Regions from separate parts of the Pseudomonas sp. TE3910 genome, predicted to be linked through region 1. Evidence: predicted binding sites of a transcription regulator. Region 1 holds the regulator's gene; the other holds the start of a gene.

Region 1 (7,398 bases):
TTGGTGTTGGGCTACCAGAAGGGCACGCGGCTGTGTGCGACAAGGGGGGCAGTAGAATGCTTGTGCGTTATTCGCCTTCGTCAAAGCGATTGTTGATCAGCTCAACCAGTGCGTTGAGTGCCTCTGTGTCGTCTTCACCTTCGGTGTGCAGGTGTACCTGGGTACCTTTGCCTGCTGCGAGCATCATCACGGCCATGATGCTCTTGCCATCGACCAGTTTGTCCGGTGCACGGCCAATTCGTACCTGGCAAGGAAAACGGCCTGCAACGCCAACGAACTTGGCGGCTGCGCGGGCATGCAGGCCCAGCTTGTTGATGATGGTTATTTCAAGAGCAGGCATCGCACAAGAGTCCTGTGGCTAGAGGTCGCGGTGGCGGACCTGGACGTTCTTCAGCGATTGCTGCAGCAACTGACCCAGGCGTTCGGTCAGATAGACCGAGCGATGATGACCACCGGTACAACCGATGGCAATGGTGACATACGCACGGTTGCTGGCGGCAAAGCGGGGTAGCCATTTGAGAAGATACCCGGAGATATCCTGGAACATGTCTTCGACATCCGGCTGGGCGGCCAGGTAGTCGATTACCGGTTGCTCAAGCCCGGAGTGATCTCGCAGTTCTGGCTTCCAGTAGGGGTTGGGCAGGCAGCGCACATCGAACACCACGTCAGCGTCTACGGGCATTCCACGCTTGAAGCCGAATGATTCGACCAGGAACGCAGTACCCGGCTCTGGCTGATTGAGCAGGCGAAGCTTGATCGAGTCTTTGAGCTGGTACAGGTTCAGGTTGGTGGTGTCGATCTTCAGGTCGGCCAGATCGGAAATAGGACCGAGCAGTTCGGTCTCGACCCGGATGGCCTCAGCCAGCGAGCGCTGAGCGTTGGTCAGCGGGTGACGGCGACGGGTTTCCGAGAAGCGCTTGAGCAGGGTTTCTTCATCGGCGTCCAGATACAGCACGTCGCATTGGATATGCCGGTTGCGTGCATCTTCAAGCAGTTCCGGGAACCGGGAGAGATGGCTTGGCAGGTTGCGTGCATCAATGGACACGGCAACCTTGGGTTGCATCAGTTCGGTATTGATCAGCGCACTTTCGGCAAGCTGCGGCAGCAAGCCGGCCGGAAGGTTGTCGATGCAATAGTAGCCATTGTCCTCGAGCACATCGAGGGCAGTGCTTTTACCTGAGCCGGACCGGCCGCTGACGATGATCAAACGCATGTTCAGTGCCCGTTCTGTACATCCAGTACGACCTGATACAGGGACTGGCTATCGCCGGCCGCACGCAGTTTTTCGCGAACGTCCTTGCGGTCAAGCATGCTGGCGATCTGGCGCAGCAGCTCCAGGTGCTCGTCGGTGGCGGCTTCCGGAACCAGCAGTACGAACAGCAGGTCTACGGGAGCACCATCGATGGCGTCGTAATCTATGGGGGCATCCAGGTGGAGCAGCGCACTGATCGGTGCGGTGCAGCCACTGAGGCGGCAGTGTGGAATGGCGATACCGTTGCCGAAACCGGTTGAACCCAGTTTTTCGCGGGCAATCAGGCTCTCGAAGACATCTTGCATTTCCAGATCCGGTACTTCCCGGTCAATCAGGTTGGCAATGTGTTCGAGTACGCGTTTTTTACTGCCGCCCGGCACGTTCACAAGTGAACGGCCGGGGGTCAGGATATCTTCAAGTCGGATCATGAGTGGGGGGGATCAGCGAGCGGCTGCACCTTGCAGCAAGGCCTGCTGTTTTTCCTTGTGTTTTTTCAGTTGGCGGTCGAGCTTGTCGGCAAGCAGGTCGATCGCGGCATACATGTCTTCATGCTCGGCATTGGCGACGACTTCGCCGCCAGGGATGCGCAGGGTGGCCTCGATTTTCTGTTTCAGTTTCTCGACCTCCAGAATGACCTGCACATTGGTGATCTTGTCGAAGTGACGCTCAACACGCTCGAGTTTTTCCCCGATATAAGTGCGCAGCGCTTCGGTGACTTCTACTTGGTGTCCACTGATGTTGACTTGCATACAGCTTCTCCTTTTGTTGCCGGTGCATAAAGAGGCAGGTATTGCGCCTGCCACTTGAATTGCGGTGGCACACCTCAGGTGCGTTACATCAGTCGCTTGCGTTCACTCGACGGTGCAATGCCGAGCGACTCGCGGTACTTGGCGACGGTGCGTCGTGCTACCTGGATGCCTTGTGCCTCCAGTAAACCAGCGATCTTGCTGTCACTCAATGGCTTTTTCTGATTTTCCGCTGCAACCAGTTTTTTGATGATCGCGCGAATCGCCGTGGACGAGCATTCTCCGCCTTCGGAGGTGCTGACATGGCTGGAGAAAAAGTACTTCAGTTCGTAAATGCCACGCGGGGTATGCATGTACTTTTGCGTGGTCACCCGGGATATGGTCGATTCGTGCATGCCCACCGCTTCGGCGATGTCGTGCAGCACCAGCGGCTTCATGGCCTCGTCACCGTGGTCGAGGAATCCACGCTGGTGTTCGACGATCTGGGTGGCAACCTTCATCAGCGTTTCGTTGCGGCTTTGCAGGCTCTTGATGAACCAGCGGGCTTCCTGAAGCTGATTGCGCATGAAGGTGTTGTCTGCGCTGGTATCGGCGCGGCGTACAAAGCCTGCGTACTGTGGATTGACGCGCAGGCGTGGGACGGCTTCCTGGTTCAGTTCAACCAGCCAGCGATCGCTGTCCTTGCGTACGATCACGTCAGGCACCACGTATTCGGGTTCACTGGACTCGATCTGTGAGCCGGGGCGTGGGTTCAGGCTTTGTACCAGTTCGATCACCTGGCGCAGCTCGTCTTCCTTGAGCTTCATGCGGCGCATCAGCTGGCTGTAGTCGCGGCTGCCGAGCAGGTCGATGTAGTCGCTGACCAGTCGTTGCGCTTCAGTCATCCAGGGTGTTTGTGCCGGCATCTGCCGCAACTGCAACAACAGGCATTCGCTCAGGTTGCGGGCGCCTATACCGGCAGGCTCGAATTGCTGGATGCGGTGCAGGACGGCTTCCACTTCGTCCAGTTCGATATCGAGTTCCGGGTCGAAGGACTCACAGACCTCTTCCAGGGTTTCGTCGAGATAGCCCTGGTTGTTGATGCAGTCGATCAGGGTGACGGCAATCAGTCGGTCGGTATCCGACATTGGCGCCAGGTTCAATTGCCACAGCAGGTGGCTCTGCAGGCTTTCACCCGCCGAGGTGCGGGTGGTGAAGTCCCACTCGTCGTCATCGTTGCTGGGAAGGCTGCTGGCGCTGGTTTGATAGATATCTTCCCAGGCGGTGTCTACCGGCAGCTCATTGGGAATACGCTCGTTCCACTCACCTTCCTCAAGGCTTTCCACGGGAGTGGCGGTTTCCTGGAAGCTGGTTTCCTGGGATTCCGAGGTCGGCTTGGATTCGGCGTTATCCGCCATCGGGTCGCTGTTATCGAAGTCGTCGCCATCTTCCTGGCGTTCGAGCATCGGGTTGGATTCCAGGGCTTCCTGGATTTCCTGCTGCAGGTCCAGTGTGGAAAGCTGGAGCAGACGGATGGCCTGTTGCAACTGCGGTGTCATCGTCAGTTGCTGGCCCATTCTTAGGACGAGCGATGGTTTCATGGCAGGGGCTTAACACCTTATTCGCCGGCGCACATGCGCCATCCACTACAAGGGCGCCGAAGCGCCTTCTTTAAGCAAATTATATGCCTGAAACCGAGGTGTTTGCCTAGAGCGCTGTAACAAATAAGCCGGTATTTGGGCGGATCGTCAGCGCTCTGGCGGTGCCTCGCACCTCGGGCTTACAGGCGGAACTCGTGGCCGAGGTAAACCTCTTTCACCAGTTCGTTGGCCAGGATGGTTTCTGCATCACCTTCGGCGATTAGGCGACCATCGTTGACGATGTAAGCGGTTTCGCAGATATCCAGTGTTTCACGGACGTTGTGGTCGGTGATCAGAACGCCAATGCCTTTGGCTTTCAGGTGGTGGATGATCTGCTTGATGTCGCCGACCGAGATCGGGTCGACACCGGCAAACGGTTCGTCGAGCAGGATGAATTTCGGTGCAGTCGCCAGTGCGCGGGCGATCTCCACACGGCGACGTTCACCACCGGAAAGGCTCATGCCGAGGTTGTCGCGGATGTGGCTGATGTGAAACTCCTGCAGCAGGCTTTCCAGTTCCTTGCGACGCCCTGCGGCGTCCAGCTCCTTGCGTGTTTCCAGGATCGCCATGATGTTGTCGGCCACCGACAACTTGCGGAAGATCGAGGCTTCCTGGGGCAGGTAGCCAATCCCAGCGCGTGCACGACCGTGCATCGGCTGGTGGCTGACATCCAGGTCGTCGATGAGCACGCGGCCCTGGTCGGCCTGTACCAGGCCGACAATCATGTAGAAGCACGTTGTCTTGCCGGCGCCGTTAGGGCCAAGCAGGCCGACGATCTGGCCGCTGTCGATTGACAGGCTGACGTCACGTACGACTTGTCGACTCTTGTAGCTCTTGGCCAGGTGCTGGGCTTTGAGGGTTGCCATTACTCGGCCTTCTTCTTCGGCTGGATCACCATGTCGATGCGTGGGCGCGGTGCGGTAATGTTGCTGCCGCGGCCGGCGGTGGCGACCTGAGACTTGGTGTTGTAGACGATTTTCTCGCCTTCGGTGGTGTTGCCTTCGTTGATCACCTTGGCCCGGTCAGTCAGAACCACCAGGTCTTTCAATGCCTGGTATTGGATCTGCACGGCATAGCCTTGCATCTTGTCCGGCTTTGCAGCGCTTTGTTGCTGCTCGAAATACGCCAGGTTGCCCACCGAAGTGACCACGTCGATATCGCCGGAAGCGGAGCGGGTGATGGTCACGGTGTTGCCTTTGATCATCATCGAGCCTTGGGTGATGATCACGTCGCCGGTGTAGGTGGCAATGCCTTTCTTGTCGTCCAGTTGGGCGTTATCGGCCTGGATGCGGATTGGCTGGTCGCGGTCGTTCGGCAGGGCCAAGGCGCTCGCGCTTCCCAGTGCTGCGCTCAGGCTGAGCAAAAAGGGGAGGGTTTTAACGAGCCTCATACTGTCCTCTTACGTTGGACAGCAGGTCCATCCTGCCGTCTTTCAAATACGCTTTCATTCCCTTGCCCGTAGTGGTTCCACCGGCGCCGTCGATTCTAACGGCTTGATCGGTTTGAGCATATTGCTTCTGTGGGAATACCGTCATGCGGGTCGTGGTAATAATGGTTTCGCGGTTCTGTTCATCGGTGCGGGCAACCCGTACCGAGTCAATCAGCTCGACTTCGGTACCGTCCGGGTTGACCTCGCCGCGTTCGCTCTGAACGTGCCAAGGGTAGGCGGTGCCGCGGTACATGTGCAGGTCGGGCGTGGTCAGCAGGGTGATCTCGCTGGCCTGCAGGTGCTCGACCTTGTCTGCCGTCATGTCGTATTGCAGCTTGCCGTCAGGTAGGAACTGAACGCTGTGGGCATTGGTGGCGTAATAGTCGATGGCGCCTTTGTCGACAGTGGCCACCGGTTTCTCGAGGAAAGTATCGGGGCCGACCTTCCAGTAGCCAACCGCCGCCAGCAGGACGGCGATCGCCCCGAGCAGCGCAATGTTGCGGATTTTATTGCTGAACATGTGTCGCCCTACAGATAGTTGGCGTTTGCCGCATCGAGGTTGCCTTGGGCTCGCAGGATCAACTCGCAGAATTCGCGAGCGGCACCTTCGCCACCGCGTGCGAGGGTAACGCCATCAGCGTGTTCGCGTACGAAGGCCGCGGCGTTGGCCACGGCCATGCCCAAGCCAACCCGGCGGATGACGGGCAGGTCCGGTAGATCGTCGCCCAGGTAGGCAACCTGTTCATAGTCTAGGCCTAGCTGGCCGAGAAGTTCGTCCAGTACGACCAATTTATCTTCACGCCCTTGGTACAGGTGCGGGATGCCGAGGTTTTTCGCTCGGCGTTCGACCACCGGTGTCTTGCGACCGCTGATGATCGCGGTGGTCACACCCGAGGCCATGAGCATTTTGATGCCTTGACCGTCCAGGGTGTTGAAGGTCTTGAACTCGCTGCCATCTTCGAGGAAATACAGGCGACCGTCGGTGAGGACGCCATCAACATCAAAAATGGCCAGTTTGATGGCCTTGCCGCGCTGCAGCAGATCGGTTTGCATTACATTACTCCTGCACGCAGCAGGTCGTGCATGTTCAGTGCGCCTACCGGGTGATCGTCCGTGTCTACGACGACCAGGGCGTTGATCTTGTGGTCTTCCATGATTTTCAAGGCCTCGGCGGCGAGCATTTCGGCGCGGGCGGTTTTGCCGTGCGGTGTCATCACGTCTTCGATTCGCGCCTTGTGCAGGTCGATGTTGCGGTCGAGCGTGCGGCGCAGGTCGCCGTCAGTGAAGATCCCGGCCAGACGGCCGTCGGCTTCCAGTACCACGGTCATGCCCAGGCCCTTGCGGGTCATTTCCATCAGGGCATCCTTGAGCAGGGTGCCGCGGGCAACCTGGGGCAGCTCGGCGCCGGCGTGCATGACGTTTTCGACTTTCAGCAGCAGGCGTCGGCCCAGTGCGCCGCCGGGGTGCGAGAACGCGAAGTCCTCTGCGGTGAAGCCACGCGCTTCAAGCAGGGCAATGGCCAGTGCATCGCCCAGCACCAGGGCTGCGGTGGTCGAGGAGGTTGGCGCCAGGTTAAGCGGGCAGGCTTCCTGTTGCACACGGGCGTCAAGGTTGACTTCGGCGGCTTTGGCCAGTGGCGAATCCGGGTTGCCGGTGAGGCTGATGAGTTGAATGCCCAGGCGTTTGATCAGCGGCAGCAGGGTCACGATTTCAGCGGTTGAACCGGAGTTCGACAACGCCAGGATGATATCGTCACGGGTGATCATGCCCATGTCGCCATGGCTGGCTTCGGCAGGGTGGACAAAGAACGCCGGTGTGCCGGTACTGGCCAGGGTTGCGGCGATCTTGTTGCCGATGTGCCCCGACTTGCCCATGCCGACTACCACGACCCGGCCTTTGCTGGCCTGGATCAGCTCGCAGGCCTTGACGAAATCAGCGTCGATATGGGCAAGCAGGCCTTCTACCGCTTCAAGTTCGAGGCGGATGGTGCGTTGTGCGGATTGGATCAGGTCGCTGGATTGGCTCATGTGGAAAATCGGATTGCCTGATGAAAAGGCGGCGATTATAGCGGGAATGCGCGAAAGCCTCACCTGCGAATCGCTGTCAGTGGCGTGTCAGTCGTTCATTTTTGGCTCAAGGAAGTCTGCGCAAGCGCTGCGATGGCCTTGGGGCGGCCCTGTCTGCGGTGCTATAGTTCGCCGCCAGTTCGGCCCGCTCAGGGCGTGCGTGCCTCCATGAAGGAGGTGGACGTCTGAGTGAGAAGGCTGCATCGCAAGGAGTTTAGATGAGCGTTGATAACGCCTACGCGGTCGAGTTGAAGGGCGTAACCTTCAAGCGCGGTTCGCGCAGTAT
Region 2 (7,398 bases), 2.4 Mb from region 1:
ATCAACTGGCAAACCGAAGACTTGCTCAAGCACCCGCAAGCGCAGTCGATCAGCATCGCGGACGATGTTTCCTACAAGAAAGCCATGCACTACCGCGCCATCCCCCTCAGCACCCTGCTGACCGGAGTTTCGGCACAGGATCACCTGCAGGCAGTTGCGCTGGACGGCTTCGCCGCCGAGATGCCAGCGGCGCCACTGCTCGCCAAGGGGCCAGCACGGGCCTGGCTGGCCATTGAGGACCCCGCCAAACCCTGGCCGGGCCTCGGCAAAGGCAAACCAAGCGCAGGCCCCTTCTACCTGGTATGGACGAACCCGCAGGCAGGTCATATCAGCCCTGAACAGTGGCCTTTCCAGGTTGCCAGCATTCGCCGCCTGGACGCCGTCGCCGAACGCTTCCCGGCCATGCGCCCCGCACCTGGGCTTGCAGACAATAGCCCGGTCAACCTCGGCTTTACCGTGTTCCAGAAAAACTGCCTGGCCTGCCACACGCTCAACGGCGCCGGCGATGCACAGTTTGGCCCGGACCTGAACCTGCCCTACAACCCGACCGAGTACTTCCACCTCGACCACCTGCGCCGCTACATCCGTGACCCGCAAAGCCTGCGTCAGTGGCCACAGGCGAAAATGCCCGGCTTCAGCAGCAGTGTGCTCAGCGACGGCGAGCTTGACGCCCTGCTCGCCTATCTCCAACACATGGCCGGGCGCAAGCAGCCCTAGGGCTATTGCTGCTGCGCGCCGAGGGTCGGGGTGACCAGCACCTTGGCGTGCATCTGCTCAAAGCCACCACCCCGACGCATGCCGCGCACCGGGCACGCGTCCAGATAATCCAGGCCGACCGCCAACTTCAGGTGCCGTTCGGGGCGCTGCAGTTGGTTGGTGACATCAAAGCTGTACCAGCCATTGTCCAGCCAGGCCTCTGCCCAGGCATGGCTGGCCAGGTGCTGGCTGTCGCTGTCGAACAAGTAGCCAGACACATAACGTGCCGGAATGCCAAGGCTGCGGGCGCACGCCAGGAACGCGTGGGCGTGGTCCTGACAGACGCCCGCACCACCTGCAAACGCTTGCGCGGCACTGGTCTCCACCGCCGTCGCCCCGGGGGTATAGGCAATGCGCTCGTGCAATCCCTGCATCAGGTCAATCAGCGCGGAACGATCACGGCGCTTGCGGCATTGGCGCTCGGCAAATGCGCGCAGTGCTTCGTCGGCCTCGGTCAACCGCGTGAAACGCAAGAACGGCAGTGCCGAACCCGCCTCATGTTCAACCTCGAACTGCTCGTCGATCTCCACCTGCCCCCGAGCCCGGATAATCAATTCGGAATGCGGTTCATCCAGGCTCAACACGTGCAGGATATTGCCGAATGGGTCTACTTGCGCCCGTGCCGGTCGTGGCAGGTCGAGGTGCCAATTGAACACCTGCTGCCGCTCGGTGTCGTGTGGGGTCAGGCGCAGGTACTGGATGCTGGTGCGTACCGGGTCTTCATAGTGATAGGCGGTTTCATGACTAATGGTCAGTCTCATACGACCTCCAGGTAAGCGCTGTGAATGGCGTTGCCCAACTGGCGTACCAGCGGGATGTAGTCGCTCAACCAAGGGTGCAGGCCCGCATCGAGGATTTCGTCGATACCGGTGTAGCGCAGGCGCGCATCCACCTCGGCAGCCAGGCGCTGTGCCGGACGGCCGTTGGCGCCAGGCAGGCTGGCCAGGATCTGGTCGATCTCTTCAGTGCAAGCCCTTAACGAACGCGGCACATCCGCACGCAGCAACAGTAACTCGGCCACATGCCGCGCCGCAGGTGCATCGCGGTAGATCTCGGTGTAAGCCTCGAAAGACGACAGGGCCCTGAGCAAGGCGCTCCACTGGTAGTAACCCCGGGCCGAGCTGTCACTGACCGCATCGGCTTCATCACCAAGCACTTCATAGCGGGCGTCGAGCAGGCGCAACGTGTTGTCGGCACGCTCGATAAAGGTGCCCAGCCGGATAAAACGAAAGGCATCGTTGCGCATGATGGTGCCGTAGGTAGCACCGCGAAACAGGTGTGAGCGCTCCTTCACCCACTCACAAAAACGGCTCAGGCCATAACGCCCTACGCCCTGCTCGGCAATGCCACGGATTTCCAGCCAGGCCGCATTGATGTTCTCCCACATGTCGGCGGTAATTCGCCCACGAACCGCATGCGCACAGGCCCGTGCCGAGCCAAGACAACTGTAGATACTGGCCGGGTTGCCCTGGTCCAGGGCGAAATGCTGCAACAGTCGCTCGGCGTGCAGTTCGCCATGACGTTCGAGGTAGTCATCAAGGGTGCCCGTGATCAGCAACGGCATCGCCAACTCATCAAGGCCGCCTCCACGGCCGTCCTGCGGCATCAGTGACAGTGAATAACTGACATCAAGCATCCGCGCGAGGTTCTCCGCCCGCTCCAGATAACGCGACATCCAATACAGATCCGAGGCCGTTCTACTCAACATGATTCAATCCTCAACGACCCAGGTGTCCTTGGTACCGCCCCCCTGGGACGAGTTGACCACCAGCGAGCCCTCACGCAGCGCCACCCGGGTCAAACCACCGGGCACCACGCGGGTTTCCCGGCCGGACAAGACGAAGGGACGCAAATCGATATGCCGTGGGGCAATGCCGTTCTCGACAAAGGTCGGACAGGTCGACAACGACAACGTCGGCTGCGCGATGTAGGCCGCAGGGCGCGCTTTGATCCGCGCCGCAAAGGCTTCGAGTTCGGCACGGCTGGCGGCAGGCCCGACCAACATGCCGTAGCCGCCCGAGCCCTGGGTTTCCTTGACCACCAGCTCCGGTAAATGCGCCAGCACATGGGATAACTCAGCCGGTTTGCGGCATTGCCAGGTCGGCACGTTCTTCAGAATCGGCTCCTCGTCCAGATAGAAACGGATCATGTCGGTGACATAGGGGTAGATCGACTTGTCGTCGGCGACCCCGGTACCAATTGCGTTGGCCAGTACCACGTTGCCGCAGCGGTAGGCAGACAACAGGCCGGGCACGCCCAGCATTGAGTCAGGGTTGAAGGCCAGCGGATCGAGGAAGGCATCGTCCAGGCGCCGGTAAATCACATCGACCGCCTTGGGGCCGTCCGTGGTGCGCATGTACACACGCTCGTCCCGTACAAACAGGTCCGCGCCTTCGACCAGTTCCACGCCCATTTCACGGGCGAGAAAAGCATGCTCAAAGAAGGCACTGTTAAAACGACCGGGGGTCAACACCACAACACTGGGGTTATCCAGCGGGCTGGAACTTTTCAGGGTGTCGAGTAACAGGTTCGGGTAGTGATCGATCGGGGCAATGCGTTGAGCGGCGAACAACTCCGGGAACAGGCGCATCATCATTTTGCGGTCTTCGAGCATGTAGCTCACACCGCTGGGGGTACGCAGATTGTCCTCGAGTACGTAGTAGCTGCCGTCGCTGTCGCGCACCAGATCGACCCCGGAGATATGCGCGTAGAGATCACGGTGCAGATTCAACCCCTGCATTGCCAACTGATACTGCTCGTTGGCGAGCACCTGCTCGGCCGGAATGACGCCGGCCCGCAGAATGCGCTGATCATGGTAGAGGTCGGCGAGAAACAGGTTGAGGGCCTTGACCCTCTGGATGCAGCCCCGTTCGATCACGCGCCACTCAGCGGCGGGAATACTACGGGGAATGGTGTCGAACGGGATCAGGCGTTCAGTGCCTTGCTCATCGCCATAGAGGGTGAACGTAATACCGGCACGATGAAACAGCAGGTCGGCTTCCCGACGACGCTGTGCCAACAGTTCCGGCGGGGTCTCGGCCAGCCAACTGGCGAATCCGCTGTAGTGCGCTCGGACTTCACCGTTGCCGGCATACATTTCGTCATAAAAGCTGCGGATCATGCCGAACTCCTTGTCATCCGGACCAAGACGTCATCGCAAGCCCCGTGCCATCGGCATAAATGCTTTTATTTCAAGTGGTTATAGAAGCGAGGGAAAAACACCGCACCAGAGCAGTGCGAGATACACCGTCAACCGGGCGACGGCGCCTCATTGCGAGGCAGTGCCCGGCTGACGGTCGATGGGCTCAGGCCAGCAAACGCTCTTGCTTGACCCCCCAGCCTTGAACCTCACCACCCAGCGGTGCGATCACCGCCTCAAAGCCCTGTTCGAACTCATCGATGCCGCCATGGGTGGCATACATCACCTTGCTCAACTCCAGATGCCAGCCGCCATCTGCACATTCACAGACCTGTGCATTGAGCGACTCGCCGCGGAATTTCCCGGCTGCTCTGCGGGCACGCTCCTCATCGGGGAAAACGGCATAGAACTCGATGGGGTGGATACGGGCAAAGTCGAACCCGCCTTCCTTCATGCTGCGCAAGACATTAATGCTGATGTCATCATATTGGCTGCTCATGAATCGTCCTCCGCAAATACCGATGGATTAACCTTCAGTGCGTGACGCTATCGCCCACAGTAGAGGCGCGGGCCTTCGAGCTAGTGATCAAGACAGGGCCGGGAAGCGTGAATCAGGTAGACCCTGAGTGCATCCTAGCGCTTGCGCAGCGCTCGTGCCAACCGATGTAAGTCGTATCGACACATCAAAAAACAAAAGCCCCGATAAATCGGGGCTTTGGTCAAACAGGCATCACGTAGTACCGGTGATCAGTCCGGCATGCCGTGAACCACACCGGCGGTGTTGTCCAGCAGGCTCTTGGTCGCCGTCTGGATGAACGACTCCAGCTTGCGCGTCAGTTCAGCCTGGTCCGGGCTTTCGATTCGCTCGGCCTTGAACTCGCGACCCAGTTGGTAGCGGTACATGCGTGGCGACATGTCCTTGGACTCGATCAGAATCCGATCACCCGTTACCAGGCCAACGGTCTGCTCGCTACCCGACGGTTTGATCATGCCAAAACCCTGGTCGCCTTCCGGCAGGTTAAGCAGGTCACGCCCCCAGCACTGATGACGGGTTTCGCCACCGAGGCGACCCATGATGGTCGGCACGATATCGATCTGGGTACCCACGGTGTGGCTGACCGCACCGAACTTCTCCTGGATACCCGGCGCAATGAGCAGCAGCGGTACGTTGAAGCGGCTCAGGTCGAGTTCGGTGACCTGCTGGTTGTTGCCGAAACCATGGTCGCCAACAATAACGAACAAGGTTTCCTTGAAGTACGGCTCTTTGCGCGCCTTCTCGAAGAACTGACCCAATGCCCAGTCGGAATAACGCATGGCGGTCAGGTGCTCGTCGAGACGACCCTGGCCCGTCACAGGCTCTACCGGCAGGTTTTTCGGCAACGCGTACGGCGTGTGGTTGGACAGGCTTTGCAGCAAGGCATAGAACGGTTTCTTGCCATAGTTTTTCGCCAGTTCTTCAGCACCACGGTCGAACATGTCCTGGTCAGAAACGCCCCAGGTAGGGTCGGAGAATACTGGATTGACGAAATCGTTACGGCCAATGAAAGTGGTCATGCCCTGGTTGCTGAAGAACCCGGACTGGTTGTCCCAGGCGAAGTCGCCGTTATAGACATAGACGTCATCGTATTTGCGTGCACTGAGCAGCGCTGGCAAACCCGACAGTTTGTGGCTGCCTTCAGGCGTCTGCATCAGGTATTCGAAACCTGGCAGGTTGGGGAAGCAGCCCATGGTGGCGAACATACCCTGGTGGGTATGGGTGCCGTTGGAGAAGAAACGGTCGAACAGCAACCCTTCCTTGGCCAGTTTGTCGAAGTACGGCGTAATGTTGGTGGTGGCACCCAGCGCACCCACCGAATGCCCGGCGAAGCTTTCCAGCAGGATCACCACGACGTTCTTGATCGGCAGGGTTTTCTCGACTGGCGGGGTGAACTCACGGCGCACAGCCGCTTCATCGGCATCGACCAGCTTGTCGTGAGGCGTCAGCAACATGCTGCGCACGGTCTCCTGCGCTTCATCCTGCGGCAGGGTGGCCTTCCAGATGTTGTCACGCTCTTCGGACATCCGGCTCTTGGCAGCGGTGATCAGGGTCAGCGTACCGTTCAGGCCCAACTGGTTGGCAAAGTTCGAATCGGTGGTGTAAGCGTCGCCCCAACGCATCGGCGGGCCTTGACGCAAGGTACCGCGTGCGGCAACCACGGCCACCAACAGCACCATGAAGAACACGCCGCCGCGCACATACCAAGGCGCTACGCTACGCGCACCGGCCACACTGCTGCCGTATACGCCACGAGGCCGCGTCATGCGGTCGACACCTTTGAACAGCAGGCTCAGCAACCAGGTCCCGAAGGCCCAGGCCAACAGGTAACGTACGACAGGGAAGCCGTACCACAGCATGCTCAGTACGGTCTTCGGATCTTCCTTGACGTACTGGAAGACCAATCCGTTAAGGCGCTGGTGGAATTCACGGTAGAAGTCCATCTCCATCAGGCCGAGGAACATGGCCACACTGGCGGTCACGGTCAACCAGAAACGGAACAGGCCGCGTGCGGCCATCGCCCGAACACTCAACAGTGCCAGCATCAGCGGAATGCAGAGGTACACCACCAGGCGCAGGTCGAAACGCAGGCCGTTGGCGAACGCCTCAGCCAACGTCGAGACCGGGGTGTTGCCGATCTGATCGCTGTTGTAAACCAGCAGCGCCAGCCTCACCAGGCTGAGCATCAGCATGATCACCAGGCCGCTCAGCAGCGTATAGGCCAGGTGCGATTTGACGGTCGGTTGCAGCGCGCGCGAAGCAGCACGCTGATGACTCAAGGCGTCCGTGTTAGCCATGAATAGGAAGATCCCAAAGATTCAGATTTGAAAGAAACGAAGAGCAAAATAACAAGCCTGCCCTAAACAACCGGGCACTGGGGAGCCATTCGTCGAACAGGCATTTGAGCGCACGAATTGTCGGCAATCGAATGTGAAAATTCTGTTCAGAAACTTGCCACGCTTCATGAAATCGACTACGGCGCCCTAAGGCGCCGTAGTGCAGCATCAATCGTTGCTGGGCTTGTTTACAGCCTGCAGCACGTATTGCGGCAAGGCAAACGCACCGATGTGAATCTCCGGGTTGTAATAACGCGTAACGATTCCACTGCCGGCGAAACGCTGACGCAGGGTTTCCAGCGGCAGTTTGCGGTAACTGGTGTTGGTAGCGCCCCACGCGAAGGTCATTGCACCGCCGATGTAGGTCGGTACCGCGGCCTGGTAGAAGTGCCAATCGGCGAACAGGCTGCGCATGCGGCTTGCGGTGGTTTGAACTTCAGACAACTGCATGAACGGCGTGCCGTTCTGAGTGACCAGAATACCGCCGTCGTTCAGGCAACGGTGGCAGGCCTGGTAGAAGTTCTCGGAGAACAGCACCTCTCCCGGACCAATCGGGTCAGTGGAGTCGGAGATGATGACGTCGAACTTCTCTTCGGTGGTGGCGACGAACCGCATGCCGTCATCAATGACCA

The links. Region 1 encodes sigma-54, which starts transcription at its own class of promoters, with help from an activator protein. Its sites were predicted from a motif close to ANTGGCATNNANNTTGCTNT; they were not measured.
Region 2: the regulator sigma-54 is predicted to act here: its motif matches at 3,910-3,929, upstream of ACZ9H3_RS09100 (circularly permuted type 2 ATP-grasp protein).

Annotation. Positions count from the first base shown of each region.
Region 1 is NZ_JBWBQN010000001.1:4,375,912-4,383,309, forward strand. Features, by position in the region: gene ACZ9H3_RS19955 (HPr family phosphocarrier protein) at 68-340, opposite strand; gene rapZ (RNase adapter RapZ) at 359-1,213, opposite strand; gene ptsN (PTS IIA-like nitrogen regulatory protein PtsN) at 1,216-1,680, opposite strand; gene hpf (ribosome hibernation-promoting factor, HPF/YfiA family) at 1,693-2,001, opposite strand; gene ACZ9H3_RS19975 (RNA polymerase factor sigma-54) at 2,085-3,578, opposite strand; gene lptB (LPS export ABC transporter ATP-binding protein) at 3,758-4,483, opposite strand; gene lptA (lipopolysaccharide transport periplasmic protein LptA) at 4,483-5,007, opposite strand; gene lptC (LPS export ABC transporter periplasmic protein LptC) at 4,994-5,566, opposite strand; gene ACZ9H3_RS19995 (KdsC family phosphatase) at 5,575-6,099, opposite strand; gene ACZ9H3_RS20000 (KpsF/GutQ family sugar-phosphate isomerase) at 6,099-7,073, opposite strand; gene ACZ9H3_RS20005 (ATP-binding cassette domain-containing protein) at 7,331-7,398, shown strand, end outside.
Region 2 is NZ_JBWBQN010000001.1:2,022,074-2,029,471, forward strand. Features, by position in the region: gene ACZ9H3_RS09085 (cytochrome c) at 1-717, shown strand, start outside; gene ACZ9H3_RS09090 (transglutaminase family protein) at 720-1,517, opposite strand; gene ACZ9H3_RS09095 (alpha-E domain-containing protein) at 1,514-2,464, opposite strand; gene ACZ9H3_RS09100 (circularly permuted type 2 ATP-grasp protein) at 2,468-3,877, opposite strand; gene ACZ9H3_RS09105 (ribonuclease E inhibitor RraB) at 4,062-4,394, opposite strand; gene ACZ9H3_RS09110 (LTA synthase family protein) at 4,643-6,727, opposite strand; gene speE (polyamine aminopropyltransferase) at 6,935-7,398, opposite strand, start outside.